DNA from 3 places in the Lysinibacillus sp. NPDC086135 genome. Region 3 is predicted to be linked to each of the others. Evidence: riboswitches for the same ligand, from Rfam matches in the RefSeq annotation. Region 3 holds a riboswitch; each other region holds the start of a gene.

Region 1 (4,706 bases), on a different contig from region 3:
ATCTGCATTACAAGCTACAGCAAACAAAGCTTATAAATTCTCACCACAAAATACGCTGGATATTTTGCAAAGACTTTATTTAAAGGGCGTTGTTTCCTATCCAAGATCTGATTCACAATTTTTAACGAATGAAGAAGCAAAAACACTACCAAAGATACTAGAGCATTTAAGTAAAATTGATAAATACAAAAGTCTTCTTCCGCCACCGACAAGTTCAATTATGAATAATAAAAGATATGTGAATGAAAAAAAAGTAACCGATCACCATGCAATTATTGTTACCGAGCAAATACCAGACGTAGCAAAGCTAAGTACAGAAGAAGAAAAAATTTATGATTTAATTGCAAGACAAGTCATTGCAGCACATTACAACAATGCCATATTTTCTTACACAACGATTCATTCACTTGTTGATAAACGTGCAGAATTCATCTCTAAGGGTAAAGTGCTAATGGAAGAAGGTTGGCGTAAGGTTATTTATCATTCTAAAGATAACTCACCTACAGACAAAGATGAACTGCTCCCCCTATTACATGAAAATGAGCAAGGTATCGTTGCGAAAGCGAACGTAAAAAAAGGTGAAACCCAGCCACCAAATCGTTTTTCTGAAGGAAATTTGATTACCGTAATGAAAACAGCGGGTAAACATTTAGAAGATGCGGAATTAGAAAAGGTCCTATCGAAAACGGAAGGATTAGGTACTGAAGCTACACGCGCTGGAATTATTGGTACATTAAAAGATCGAAACTATATTGAAGTTAAGAAAAACCAAGTCTTCGCAACGGCTAAAGGAATGTTACTCATTGAGGCACTAGGTGAAAGTATCTTAACGTCCCCTTCCATGACAGCCAAATGGGAGCAACGACTATCTGAAATAGGTGAAGGCAACGCTTCTCCTACAGCATTTATGGAACAAGTAAAAAAGCTTGCTGACAAATTGATTTCAGATGCTAACAAGCGTGAAAAGGAATGGGCATTTAATCAAAATGCAGTCGATAAAATCACTGCAAATAATCCGTATAATAAAAAATATAATAAAAGAAAAACAGTTGTTGGGAAATGTATCCTTTGCGAAGGGTCAATCATAGATCATGGCATTTTTTACGGCTGTTCAAATTATAAAACAGCTAATTGTAAATTCTCGGTTTCAAAGAAACTTTTAAGAAAAACTATTTCACAATCGAATATAAAAAAACTCTTGGCAGCTGGTGAAACAGACTTGATAAAAGGATTTCAAAAAGGCGAGAAATCTTTTAATGCCCACCTTATTTGGGATGAAAAAGAACGTAAGATTACTTTTAAATTTCCACAATAACTAACAATTCTACTTTCGACATATCGTTGAATGACCCGACCTTTCTTATAAAATCACTGATTCTCAAAAGCTTTATATATCAGTATCTTGCTGTTTGCTAACTATCTTTAAAAATCATTAAAGGTAAAAGAAAATCTTTAATAATCTTTCTTCGGTCGGTTTTTAGTCGGTTAAGTCGGTCTCCTTTTAAACAATATGACCACCCATCACGGAGTGGTCTTTTTCTATTAAACAACCTTATCAATCGCTCTAAGTATCTCTAAAAATAATGGTGACATCTGAATTAATACATACCCTAATCCAGCGAGAGTCTCTCGGTATTAGCTATCTTTTAAAATAGATCAAGATTATGTTCGCGATAAATGATAAATGCTAATCCATTTCCTCTAAATACAATATTCTTCTCAAGTATAAAGAAGAATACATCAAGATGATCCGAATCAGCTAATTTAATGAGAGCAATTAACATAGAATACTCATCAACGTTGATTAAATTAAGTTCTTCACGATTTTCCGGTATTATTTCATTCCATTCTCTTTCGTAAAATTTATTATACATTGTATCTTTATACAAAGTTTCTGGTACATCATAAGAAGGATAAAATTCAGTTGATCCTAACCATATCATTTCAAAAATTTCTCGAATTTTTCTAATCCTTTAAAATAAAAATAATAATTTCGAGTTTCTTGTTGGAAATCTATACTTTCTAATTTATCAAAGAAAACTTCAACATGACTAAACTTCCCATTAAATGGAACCCCTAGTAATCTATTCACTTTAGTTCTTAATGATTGACATCTTTATGAATAGTGCTAATATTGAAAATAAATCGAATAAAATATATAACTTATCCGCTAGGGGTGCCTTTGTAAAGGCTGAGATTGAAGTGTGACTTCGGGACTCTATGAACCTGACCTGGTTAATGCCAGCGTAGGGAAGTGGTGTACGGAAATTTGTCCTTTTCATCTCCAGCCACTTTCTTTACCAAAAAGAAAGTGGCTTTTTTGCATCCTACATTTGGAAGGCGGATAAGTCTTAAAGAGGTGACCCCCATTACCCTATTATCAAAAGCGATTCATCTCATTTCTAATGGAAAAATGCCAATGGAACAACTAAGTGAAATCTTAGCAGACATCCATCCATATGCCGACGCTATCCATTTGCGTGAAAAACAAATGACGGCAAAAGAATTATATGAAGCAGTCAACCTGCTTTCCCGAGTTGGCGTTCCGTTATCCAAAATAATCATCAATGACCGGGTGGATGTTGCCGTTATTACAGGTGCGAAAGGAGTCCAACTAGCCTATCATAGTTTGGATGCATCTATGATTAAAACCAACTTTCCTCAATTGACGGTTGGTTGCTCCATTCACTCGGTCGAAGAAGGAAAAAAGGTTCAACGCTTGGGAGCCGACTATGTGATATATGGTCATATTTTTTCTACCCAATCAAAACCAGGATTGGAACCAAGGGGTTTAGAGGAATTAAAAAAGCTTACTGGTTCACTAGATATTCCTGTTATTGCAATCGGCGGTATTGCTCCTGAAAATACTAAACAGGTGATAAACAGCGGGGCCGACGGTATTGCTATGATGTCGGGCGTTTTAAACGCCGATGATCCATTAGCTGCAATAAAAGGCTACCAAAAAGAAGTTAAAATGGAGATGTGTTGAGTGAAAAATACATTTGATGTTGCCATTATCGGGGGAGGAATTAATGGCTCTTCCATTGCCTATCAACTTTCTAAACTAGGAAAAAAAGTCGTCATTCTTGAAAAAGGAACTTTGGCCTGCGAAGCCTCCAGTGCAGCAGCAGGTATGCTGGCAGCACAAGCGGAAATTGAACACGACGGTCCATTTTTCCAATTGGCATTAAAAAGCCAGGCGATGTTCCCCTCCATCACCAACGAATTACTAGAATATACGGGGATCGATATCGAATTTGTGAATAAAGGCATGTTAAAAATTGCAGAAACGGATGAATTAGCTTCAGCGTTAAAAAGTCAGGTATTGTTCCAGCAGAACTGGAATTCCGGCATCCAATGGCTCGATGCAACACAAGTAAGAGAAATGGAGCCTGCATTAGCACCAACTGTTGTCGGTGCTATGTTCCTTCCAAATGACGGCCATGTTCAGCCTGCAAAATTATCACTTGCCTTCGCAAAAGCAGCAGAGCATTTTGGTACAGCAATCCGCGAAAATACAGAGGTCCTTTCTTTTATCTATGAAAACGGTGTTGTCAAAGGAGTATACACATCAGCGGGAGCCGTCTATTGTGAACAGGTCGTTGTCGCTACCGGCGCCTGGGCTGCCGATTTAATGAAAAATACGGGGATCAACATGACCGTTTATCCTGTGAAAGGAGAATGTTTTTCTGTAAAGCCGAATAAGCCAATCGTTCACAGGTCGATTTTTTCAGATAAACGCTGTTATTTTGTTCCTAAGCGGAATGGCGAAATTTACATTGGGGCCACAGTCGTGGAAAATACGTTTGATAAACAAGTAACGGCTGGAGGAATTTCTACCTTGATTGAACAAGCCGTTAAGCTGATTCCCCAGCTGAAAGATGCCCCGTGGGAACGGGTGTGGGCAGGATTAAGGCCGCAGACAGATGATGGGATTCCCTATATTGGCGAGCATCCTGATATTAAGGGGCTATTTGTAGCTACCGGACACTATCGAAACGGAATTCTATTAAGCCCACTTACTGGCAAACTCACAGCCCAGTTGCTTACAGGTCAAGTGGAAGATGAGCAGTTTCTTTCTGCGTTTCGCATTGATCGATCTCAAATATTGCTTAGTTAGGAGGACAGATCTTGGAAGTAATACTAAATGGAGAAAATTTGAAGTTGTCAGAGGAAATTGTGTACGTTTCGGATCTGCTCGAATATTACAAACTGCTAGATAAAGTAGTTGTAATTGAAGTAAATGGAGAGATCCTGAACAAAGTTGATCATCAGGAAACCCGGCTCTCTGACCGGGATCGCATTGAAATTGTACATTTTGTTGGAGGCGGATAATTATGTTAAAAATAGGTCCTTATTCATTTCAATCCCGTTTGCTGCTTGGAACAGGAAAATACCCTAATTTTGATATCCAAAAGCAGGCTGTTGCTGAATCGGAAGCAGAAGTCCTGACATTTGCCGTTCGGAGAATGAATATCTTTGAAGCGAACCAGCCAAATTTTTTAGAAAAGCTTGATACTAAAAAATATACTTTATTGCCAAATACAGCAGGAGCCAAAAACGCAGTCGAGGCCGTCCGCATTGCAAAGCTTGCGAAAGCATCCGGCCTTTGCGATATGATTAAAGTAGAGATTATTGGATGTGACAAAACATTGCTTCCTGACCCTATCGAAACGTTAAAAGCAACAGAAGAATTAATAAAGGAA
Region 2 (4,706 bases), on a different contig from region 3:
TTGGAGCAACAATGGATTGCGAGTCAAGCAAGTATTTTAGCACAGCAACTTAAGGACGGAAAGCCTTGTCCAGTGTGTGGTAGTACAACACACCTCGAAACACATCGTGAGCAATTAGAGATGATTGAATTAGCAGAGGTGGAGGCTTTACGAGCAAAGGCTAGTACTGATGAGCGCAAGTTTTTAGAGAAAGAAGCTTTATTGAATTCTACAAAGCATCTTCTACAAGAGGCGCTAGAACAGTTAGACACGAATGAGATTGATCAATCGAATCAAGCACAAATTGTAGCTTCTTTGCAAAACGTAGAGCAACAAATAACGATCTTAAAAGTAGTGAGCCATCAATTATCTGATGTACGTATGCAACAAAAGGATCATCGTGCACGAATGGAGCAGTTACAAGAAAAGCAAATAAAACTTGAGCAATATTTAGTTGAGAAGACGAAGGAATTGACTAAACAACAAGCAATTGTAGAAGAGCAGCAAAAGCATATTCCAGAAAATCTTACGACGCTACAAGCATTGCAACAGGCAATCGCTCATATAGGATCACAAAAACTTGCATTACAAACTGCGTGGAATAGTAGCCAACAAAGTTTGCAATCTGCCAAGGAAGCCGCAAATAATGCTAGAATGACCGCAGAAATAGCGAAACAGGCTTTTGAGGAATTAAAGCTGAAAATGGATGAAAAGCGCGAGCAATTTTCAGTGAGTATGAAGGAAGCAGGCTTTGAAAGCTATGATGAATTTGCTACTGGGAAGCGTAGCGCGTTGCAAATAGAAGCTTTACGGAAATCTTGCAATGAATATGCACTACAAATCCACACATTACAAGTACAAATTACTGAGGGAGAGAAGCATCTTAAAGGGCAAGAGAAGCAAGATTTAACGACCATGGAAGAAAAGTTAGAGATGCTTCGTGTCACATATGAGGAAGCTTTTAAAGTATTGCAACAAATGGAAGGATTTGCGAAGGCTTGTGCAGACTTTATCAAAAAAGTTGAGGAGACCGAACAGGAGATTCATTTACTTGAAAAAGAAGCGGGGCGAGTAAAGGAGCTCTATGCAATGTTAAATGGACAGAATGTGAAAAAGCTGTCTTTTGAGCGTTATATTCAAATCAATTATTTAGATAAAATAACAGAGGCGGCAAATATTCGACTTTATCATTTATCCAACGGTCAATTTGAGCTACGACGTTCAGATCGCTTAGAAAAGCATGCCAAGCAAAGTGGGCTAGGACTAGATGTGTATGATGCTTATACAGATCAATTACGAGATGTGAAAACATTATCAGGGGGAGAAAAGTTTAATGCGTCTTTAAGTCTTGCCCTTGGGATGGCAGATGTCATTCAAAGCTTTCAAGGTAATATCCGTATTGAAACGATGTTTATTGATGAGGGCTTCGGTTCTCTCGATGAAGAAGCATTAAATAAGGCGATTGATACGCTTATTGATTTACAAGATTCCGGACGTATGATTGGAGTCATTTCTCACGTTGCGGAGTTAAAAGCTACAATGCCTGCTGTGTTGCATGTTGAAAAAGCAATGAACGGTCATAGTCAAACATATTTTGAAGTGAAATAACAAAGAGGCGTATCTCCGTTTTTGGAAATACGCCTCTTTGTTATTTTTTTTTAGTTACGTTAGGATTTGTTCCTTTTTTTGCAGCGATTACTTTTTTGACAATTGGGATAACGATAGGTGCTAATTTTACAGCGGTTTTAACAACTTTAGATACTTTCACAAATAACAGCCCCTTAAGTACTATGTGTTCAAGGAGAGGTTAAGATGAAACTTATCGGATCACCCGAACAGCTTGAATAATATTCCAAATAACGACTCCTAATGAAACGAGAATATAAATTGCGAATGAAACAAACCAAATGATAAGGAAATTATTACTATCTGAATTTAGATCAAAATTAGTGTTGAATGATAAAGTTGAGAAAATAAAGACTGCAAAGAAAATTATTCCGAATGCGACTGGGATTAAATGTGATATTAGTGCTCGAATAGAGTGCCTCTTTACGTCGCTATCTTTTGTCACAAAGTAAACGACTAATGGCACAATAAAGGGTGCGAATAAAATACTGAGATAACTAAAGGCAGATAAAATTTTTTGGTTCTCCATAGTAGTACCTCCTTTTTTAATATTTACGCATGAAAAACGATAAAGTTTCAAAAAAAAAAATGTGGAAGAGGTTGTAATCATAACAGTGTTTGCGTACAATGAGGTTGTTCAATAAAATTAAGATGTACGACCACAAGGGGAGCTGATGATGTCAGCTGAGACTGGGCACGTAATGCCTTGACTCTTCGAACCTGTAAGTTAACACTTGCGTAGGGATTGTGGATAGAAACCGACACTTTTACGATGTGAGGCTCTGTCCTGGCATCGTTTTTTATTTTTTTGATGCCAGATAGGGACATATTTGCCAACTGATTTCTATTCCTGCTCTTGTATCCTACATCGGAACAAAGGAGAGAATATTATGGACAATAAAAAACTGTTAATGCTTGTGGAGATTGCGATATTCGCTGCGATTGGCCTTGTGCTCGATCAGGTTTCCTTTAAAGTATGGGCACAAGGCGGCTCTGTTAGTCTAGTGATGGTACCAATAATTTTAATAGCATTCCGCTGGGGCCTTATTCCAGGCATGACAACCGGTTTACTCATTGGTGTAATGCAAACAATGTTTGGTGCTACAATTGTGCATTGGCTACAAGGAACACTTGATTATGGTGTTGCCTTTACAGTAGTGGGCTTAGCGGCCGTTGTACGTCGACCGGTGCTTGAGGCTGCAAAAAATTTAAACAAAAAGAAAATGGCGATTTATATTATTTTAGGAACTGTATTAGCAGGTTTTTTACGCTATGCAGCACATACCATTGGTGGCGCTGTATTTTTCGCAGAGTATGCAGGCGATCAAAATGCGTGGATTTATTCAATCATCTATAATGGAACATATATGCTACCAGCAACGATTTTAACAGCGATTGTCGGTGTTCTGCTATTTACGGCAGCACCTCAATTAATGCAACGAAAATCATAACTATTATGCCCTTCACATGAGTGAAGGGCTTTTGTTTTGGCTGTTTTCGCAAAGATTGTTGCTATTCAACGAACGGAGCAGTTTACTTCCAATGTGTGCCTCGTCATGCTTGAAAAAACGCCGTATTCAGGAGGGTCTAATGGGGAAGGAATTCTGCAAAAGAACTAAAGAGATAATTGTAGATGGTTTTCAATTCCACTGCGTTATTAATGAGATCCCTAGTAACAAATTTGTGAATTTTAAAGTCTATTCATCAAAAACATCATATTTTGAAGTCTTGTTTACATGGGAAGGTAGCTGGAACTTCATCCCACATAAGCCAAGCAATTGTGAACGTTTAATTAGATATGCGATTGAAAATGGATGGGAATTTAGTGTTGAAAAGAAAACGTTTAAAATAGAACAAGGTAATTTTCTCATTGATAAATTAGGACTAACCTCACACATTTCTCATTAAGCTAACGTAGTGCTTTCCTTCAATAAGAATAGGACTTGCGTGTATGATTGAATCCCATACGCACAAGTCCTTTTGTTATGCTTTCACAACCTCTCCTGTAGCTTCACACATGGCTCTATAGCAACAATTAGAACTGTTTCCCTCTGCTCCACTAACCACACTCACAGGTTCGTTAAAGGCTCGTTCAACTCTGCTTAGGTACTTGTTACTCAGTTCTTGTAGCTGTCAATCTCATTTGTTGCACATTTACCATTTCTCTACCAACCCAAACTCTGCTATGTTACAATTTCGATATAGAAAAAATTTTAAGTTAGTAAAAAAAGTGGGAGGATTTGAGTTTTGAATAGTTATTATACAGAAGATATGAACAGTTTTAATTCAGGAGATATTTTATTTAGTGCTTTCTCGATTTTCGGGTTATTATTTTCTCTTATTCCATTTATTTTTTTCCTTTGGTTTGCTATCAGTACAACTAAGCAATTAAAAAGGCAATCTTTATTATTGGAAGAAATCAATGAAAAATTAAAACGTTAACAAGGACTATAATCTCCTTTTAACAATCAAACCAATTGCCACCACGCTTAAATCTTAGGGACTTGTGCGTAACACTACTACAAGTCCTTTTGTTATGCTTTCTCTATCACTCCTATAGCTACACAAATGGCTCTGTAGCACCAATCAAACAAAAAGATGTGCTACCGTAATCTCATCATAACTTGCTTTATAAGCTCACACAGTCATCTATCACTATTTGCAATCGTTCTACACTTCACCAATCAACTGATTATCAGTTATTGAACTAAACTAGCTAATAGATTGTCAATAAAAATCTTTTAAATTAAAAAACACTTCATGCTAAAAAGCGCAACTCAAATAATCCTCCGAATTCAATTTGGAAGGTTTTTGTTGAATTTGAAAATGCTGTGGGCGTCAAGAATTTAAATAAATGAAAATTACCGGTGAAGGGAGAATAATTGGGTATTTGTGGTATTATATAGTGAGCGAAGAAACAGAATAAAATTTTCCAACGAGCTTCGCAAACAATTGAAATTACCAATAAAGGGTCCTGCCGACAAAATGCTACAGACCTAATTACTGTAAGACACTTTTTGGAAGGATAAATCAGTTCCTACTTTTATAGAATAGGCTGAAATGGTATTTACTTAGATTATAGTAACAGCTAGGTTTTAATA
Region 3 (4,706 bases):
CCCCTAAATTGTAAATTTGTACGTTCGGGATCGTTTAAATATTTCTTAAATAACGCGGGTGATTCACAGTGCACAGCAATATCTCCTACTTCTCCAATTACAGTAGGATTTCCAAAATCATTAATAATTTCAACCATATTACCTGGAGTAGGTCTACCCATTGAGCCCATTCTAGCCTCCATCCCTACCATTGTTCCAACAAGTAATGTATTCTCTGTTTGTCCATAACCATCTCGTACTTGTACATTAAAGACCTCGGAAAATACTTTTATCACTTCACTATTTAAAGGTTCACCGGCTGACACAGCCTGACGTATCGTACTTAAATTAAAGTCTTGCAAATTTTCAAGACCTGCCATAAATCTGTATTCGGTCGGTGTGCAACACAGAATATTAATATTGAATTTCTCAAGCAATGAAAGGTATGTTGCCGCATCGAAGTGACCTTTGTAAACAAATGCTGTCGCACCACTTCCTAAAGTAGCAAGAAACGGACTCCATATCCATTTTTGCCAACCTGGTGCTGCGGTAGCCCAAACAATGTCACCTTCTTGTACACCTAACCAATTTGGAGCAGTAGTTCGCAAGTGCGCATAACCCCAGCTATGTGTATGAACCGCTGCCTTTGGATTGCCTGTTGTACCACTCGTATAAGCTAAAAATGCAATGTCTGTACTCTTAGTCGGTGTAGAACTTATGTAAGTCGTCGGTTGATGTTGCATTTTTTCAAGCAATGGCTGCCAAGGTTCATGTGCATGACCAATGACAAACTGCTGTATTTCTTGTAAATTTCCCACATTATCGAATTGTTCAATATAAGGTTCAAATGCAACAACGCCTTTTGCATCGGCATGATTGATTCGATATTCAATATCCTTAGTTCTTAGCATTTCTGAGCTAGGTATAATGGTTAAGCCTGCCTTTAAGGCAGCAATATAAACGATATACGCTTCAACTGATCTTGGCACCATGACCAAAATAACATCACCTTTTTTTAAACCTTGAGATGTAAATACATGTGCTGCCTGATTTGCCTTTTCAAGTAAAGCTCGATATGTTAAATATTGAATTTCCTCATCTTCGTTATAAACTAATAATGCATTTTTAGTAGAATCCTGTGCATATTTTTCAATTTCATCTGAAATGTTATACCATTCTGGTGCGATTAAATCTTCTCTTTTCATGGCAAATGCCCCCTTTTGTACGCTCATTATAAAACTCAATTTTTATCATTTTCAATGGAATTCACTCCAATTCATTAAAGTCGTGACAACTATCATGCTCTGCTATATGGCATCAGTCACGTATTGGTACTATCCATTTCGACTTAGCATTAGTGCCGTTTTCGCAATGAAGAAAAAAACTATTGAACACGAATGAATAATATGGTACATTTTGGTCAACTAAAAGCATGATTGCAGGGGGACTCATTTAGAGTTGAGAAGGTAAAACCTGACCCTTTGAACCTGTTAGTTAATACTGACGTAGGGAGCAATTCACATCTATTTACTGATGAAAGGCTCTTTTACGTGTTTTTTTCTACACGAAAAAGAGCCTTTTTTGCACGCTTACGTCCATCCAACAAGGAGGACTAAAAATGTTATTTCATACTATCCGTAAACAAAATCCACTAATTCATTGCATCACTAATTATGTTGTAGCTAATTTCCAAGCAAATGGCTTATTAGCTATAGGCGCTTCACCAGTTATGGCAGATGACAGTCATGAAGTTGAAGAAATGGTCGCAATTGCCTCAGGCTTATTAATAAATATCGGTACCCTTAATGAGCGAATGAAAGAATCAATGTTACTTGCAGGAAAAACAGCAAATGCTCTTGGCATTCCCGTTGTTTTAGATCCTGTTGCTGCAGGTGCAACAACTTACCGGAAACAAACGGTACAACAATTACTCAAGGAAATAAATTTTGCTGCTATTCGTTGTAATGTCGGAGAGCTTGCAGCAATAGCCGATGTAGAATGGCAACAAAAAGGCGTAGATAGTGGTAGTGGTTCAATTTCTTTAGAAGTTGAGGCACAAAAAGTAGCTCAACTTTACAATTGTATTGTTATTGTGACCGGTGAAAAGGATTTTATTACTGATGGCGAACATCAGCAATGGGTTACAGGTGGAAATTCACAAATGACAGAAGTCACTGGAACAGGTTGCTTATTGAGTGCCATTTGTTGTGCTTCCTACCTCGTAGGAAATAAGCCATTTGACCAATTAATAGAAACATTATCGCTTTATAAAAAAGTGGCAGAGCAAGCTGCTTCTTCTACCCCATATATTGGCGATTTTCAAATTGCAGTATTGAACGAACTACACCGCCTCTCCAAGGGTGGTGAACAATGATGCATATTGTAACGACAATTGCTGGCTCTGATAGTGGTGGCGGTGCAGGGATACAGGCTGATTTAAAAACATTCCAGGAATTAAAGGTGTTTGGAACGTCTGTTATTACAGCTTTAACCGCCCAGAATACACTCGGGGTATCGGATGTCTTACCAATTGAAGTTAGTTTTGTCGAAAAACAACTCCAAGCGCTTGTCGAGGATTTTTCAATAAGTGCTATTAAAACCGGAATGCTGTTTTCCTCGGAAATTATTCAATCAATTGCACGGATTTTAACTGAAATAAATAGTCCGCTTATAGTAGATCCTGTCATGATTGCAAAAGGTGGCGAAAGCTTATTACAGCAAGAAGCAATTGAGGCATTACGCAGTTGTTTGCTACCTATAGCAACAGTGGTAACACCGAACATTCCAGAGGCAGAAACCCTTTCTGGAAGGAAAATCAATTCTTTAACAGATATTAAAGAAGCAGCTAAGGTCTTATTACAAATGGGCATTCAATGCGTCATTATTAAAGGCGGTCATTTAGAGGATAAATGTTATGCTACTGATTATGTATTTTTCCAAGATGGTCGGTCATTTTCCATGCAGTCCACTCGTATTGCAACCAAAAATACGCATGGTACAGGCTGTACGTTTTCCGCTGCATTAACTGCTTTTCTTGGTCGTGGACTAACTTTAGAAGATGCGATTGAGGAAGCTAAAAAATTTATTCAATTAGCAATAACTCATGATTTATCTATTGGTAATGGACATGGTCCTACCAATCATTTTGCTTATCAAAACTTGAAGAATTCCTGCGAGGTGATCATTCATGAAACATGACGATCTACAGCTATATTTTATAATGGGTACAAGTAATGTTTTCAAACACGAGCCATTAAACGTTTTAGAGAAAGCTCTGCAATCTGGAATTACGATGTTTCAATATCGTGAAAAAGGACCAAATACACTAACTGGGCAAGCCTATGAAGATTTTGCTCGTAAATGTCAAAAGCTCTGTCAACAATATCATGTTCCGTTTATCGTCAACGATGATGTCGAGCTGGCTATAAATCTTAGAGCAGACGGTGTTCATATTGGGCAAGAGGATTTTCCTGTGTCGATGGTGCGTAATAAAATTGGCAACATGATTTTAGGTGTTTCTGTTCATTCACAAGCTGAATTACAAACTGCTCTACAATATGGTGCTGATTATGTAGGAATTGGTCCGATTTTTTCAACCACTTCTAAAAGTGACGCCAATCCACCTAGTGGAACTAATTTTTTACAACAAGCTCGGATGCAATATCCGGATCTCCCTATCGTTGCAATTGGAGGCATAAACTGTTCAAATGCTCCTATGGTATTTAAAGCAGGTGCTGATGGGATAGCAGTTATTTCTGCAATTTGCCAAAGTGAGGATATTGCAAATACAGTCTCTACATTTAAATCATTTGTAGGATAAAGGTGAAACTTTTATTAGTTTTCACCAATCGGTTTTTTACGGGCAGTTAGCCTCACCTATTTCTTTGCTCTCATTGAATTGAAATAGGAACAACTCGCTTCTCTTTTGATACAGTCCGTTAATACAGGATAAAAATAAAAAATTTAAACAAACTAAAACCAGTGCCTTTTACGGTCACTGGTTTTAATTTTAATAATTGCTGATTATGCAATTATAGGTTGTTGTTTGGCATACCTTTTAATTGTGATTCTGCCATTTGTACAAGACGTTTAGTGATTTCACCGCCAACGGAACCGTTAGCACGAGCTGAAGCGTCAGCTCCTAATTGAACACCAAATTCTTGTGCAATTTCGTATTTCATTTGATCTAGAGCGTACTCTACACCAGGTACAGCAAGTTTGTTTGAACTGCGATTTGTTGAAGTCATGTCTCTCACCTCCTTGTGAATATAGAATGTGCGATATTAGATTTTTAATACGAAAATTTTATAGGTAAATTGTGCCTACGAAGGAAATGAACAAAAAAGCCGACTCAAGACTTCTGAGTCGGCTCGTTAGCTTATGAAATCGCAAGTTTCTTCTATAGAAGATCTGCAAATTTATCGGCTTCTTGCTCTTTTTTCGGGAATATATAGACTTCACGGTTTTTCACTGCTCGTTCGATTAGCTCATCAAAATCCGAGAAGCTTTCGTAATGCTCAACCTTTTCAAGCTTTGGCTTTGTTTTTGGACTTGCTGGAGTAAAAATTGTACAGCAGTCTTCAAATGGCTGGATAGACGTTTCGTATGTGCCTATTTTCTCTGCAATATCGATAATTTCTAATTTATCTGATGAGATTAATGGACGTAAAATCGGTGTGTTCGTTACGGCATTAATAGCTGTTAGACTTTCAAGAGTTTGACTTGCT

The links. Region 3 has a riboswitch for thiamine pyrophosphate ahead of thiM (hydroxyethylthiazole kinase). Riboswitches for the same ligand answer to the same signal wherever they lie in the genome.
Region 1: it holds a riboswitch for thiamine pyrophosphate, as region 3 does, so the genes downstream of both, tenI (thiazole tautomerase TenI) here and thiM (hydroxyethylthiazole kinase) in region 3, are expected to answer to the same signal.
Region 2: it holds a riboswitch for thiamine pyrophosphate, as region 3 does, so the genes downstream of both, thiT (energy-coupled thiamine transporter ThiT) here and thiM (hydroxyethylthiazole kinase) in region 3, are expected to answer to the same signal.

The regions. Positions count from the first base shown of each region.
Region 1 covers NZ_JBIVCA010000027.1:15,647-20,352, reverse strand. Annotated here, with positions in the region: gene ACIPKN_RS24335 (DNA topoisomerase III) at 1-1,315, shown strand, start outside; gene ACIPKN_RS24330 (hypothetical protein) at 1,647-1,943, opposite strand; TPP riboswitch at 2,163-2,270, shown strand; gene tenI (thiazole tautomerase TenI) at 2,270-2,989, shown strand; gene thiO (glycine oxidase ThiO) at 2,990-4,120, shown strand; gene thiS (sulfur carrier protein ThiS) at 4,132-4,335, shown strand; gene ACIPKN_RS24310 (thiazole synthase) at 4,338-4,706, shown strand, end outside.
Region 2 covers NZ_JBIVCA010000018.1:40,737-45,442, reverse strand. Annotated here, with positions in the region: gene ACIPKN_RS20525 (AAA family ATPase) at 1-1,587, shown strand, start outside; gene ACIPKN_RS20520 (magnetosome magnetite crystal formation protein family) at 1,799-2,134, opposite strand; TPP riboswitch at 2,260-2,368, shown strand; gene thiT (energy-coupled thiamine transporter ThiT) at 2,496-3,056, shown strand; gene ACIPKN_RS20510 (hypothetical protein) at 3,196-3,513, shown strand; gene ACIPKN_RS20505 (hypothetical protein) at 3,853-4,047, shown strand.
Region 3 covers NZ_JBIVCA010000001.1:113,647-118,352, reverse strand. Annotated here, with positions in the region: gene mbcS (acyl-CoA synthetase MbcS) at 1-1,184, opposite strand, end outside; TPP riboswitch at 1,410-1,508, shown strand; gene thiM (hydroxyethylthiazole kinase) at 1,598-2,353, shown strand; gene thiD (bifunctional hydroxymethylpyrimidine kinase/phosphomethylpyrimidine kinase) at 2,353-3,177, shown strand; gene thiE (thiamine phosphate synthase) at 3,167-3,799, shown strand; gene ACIPKN_RS00480 (alpha/beta-type small acid-soluble spore protein) at 4,011-4,226, opposite strand; gene thiI (tRNA uracil 4-sulfurtransferase ThiI) at 4,379-4,706, opposite strand, start outside.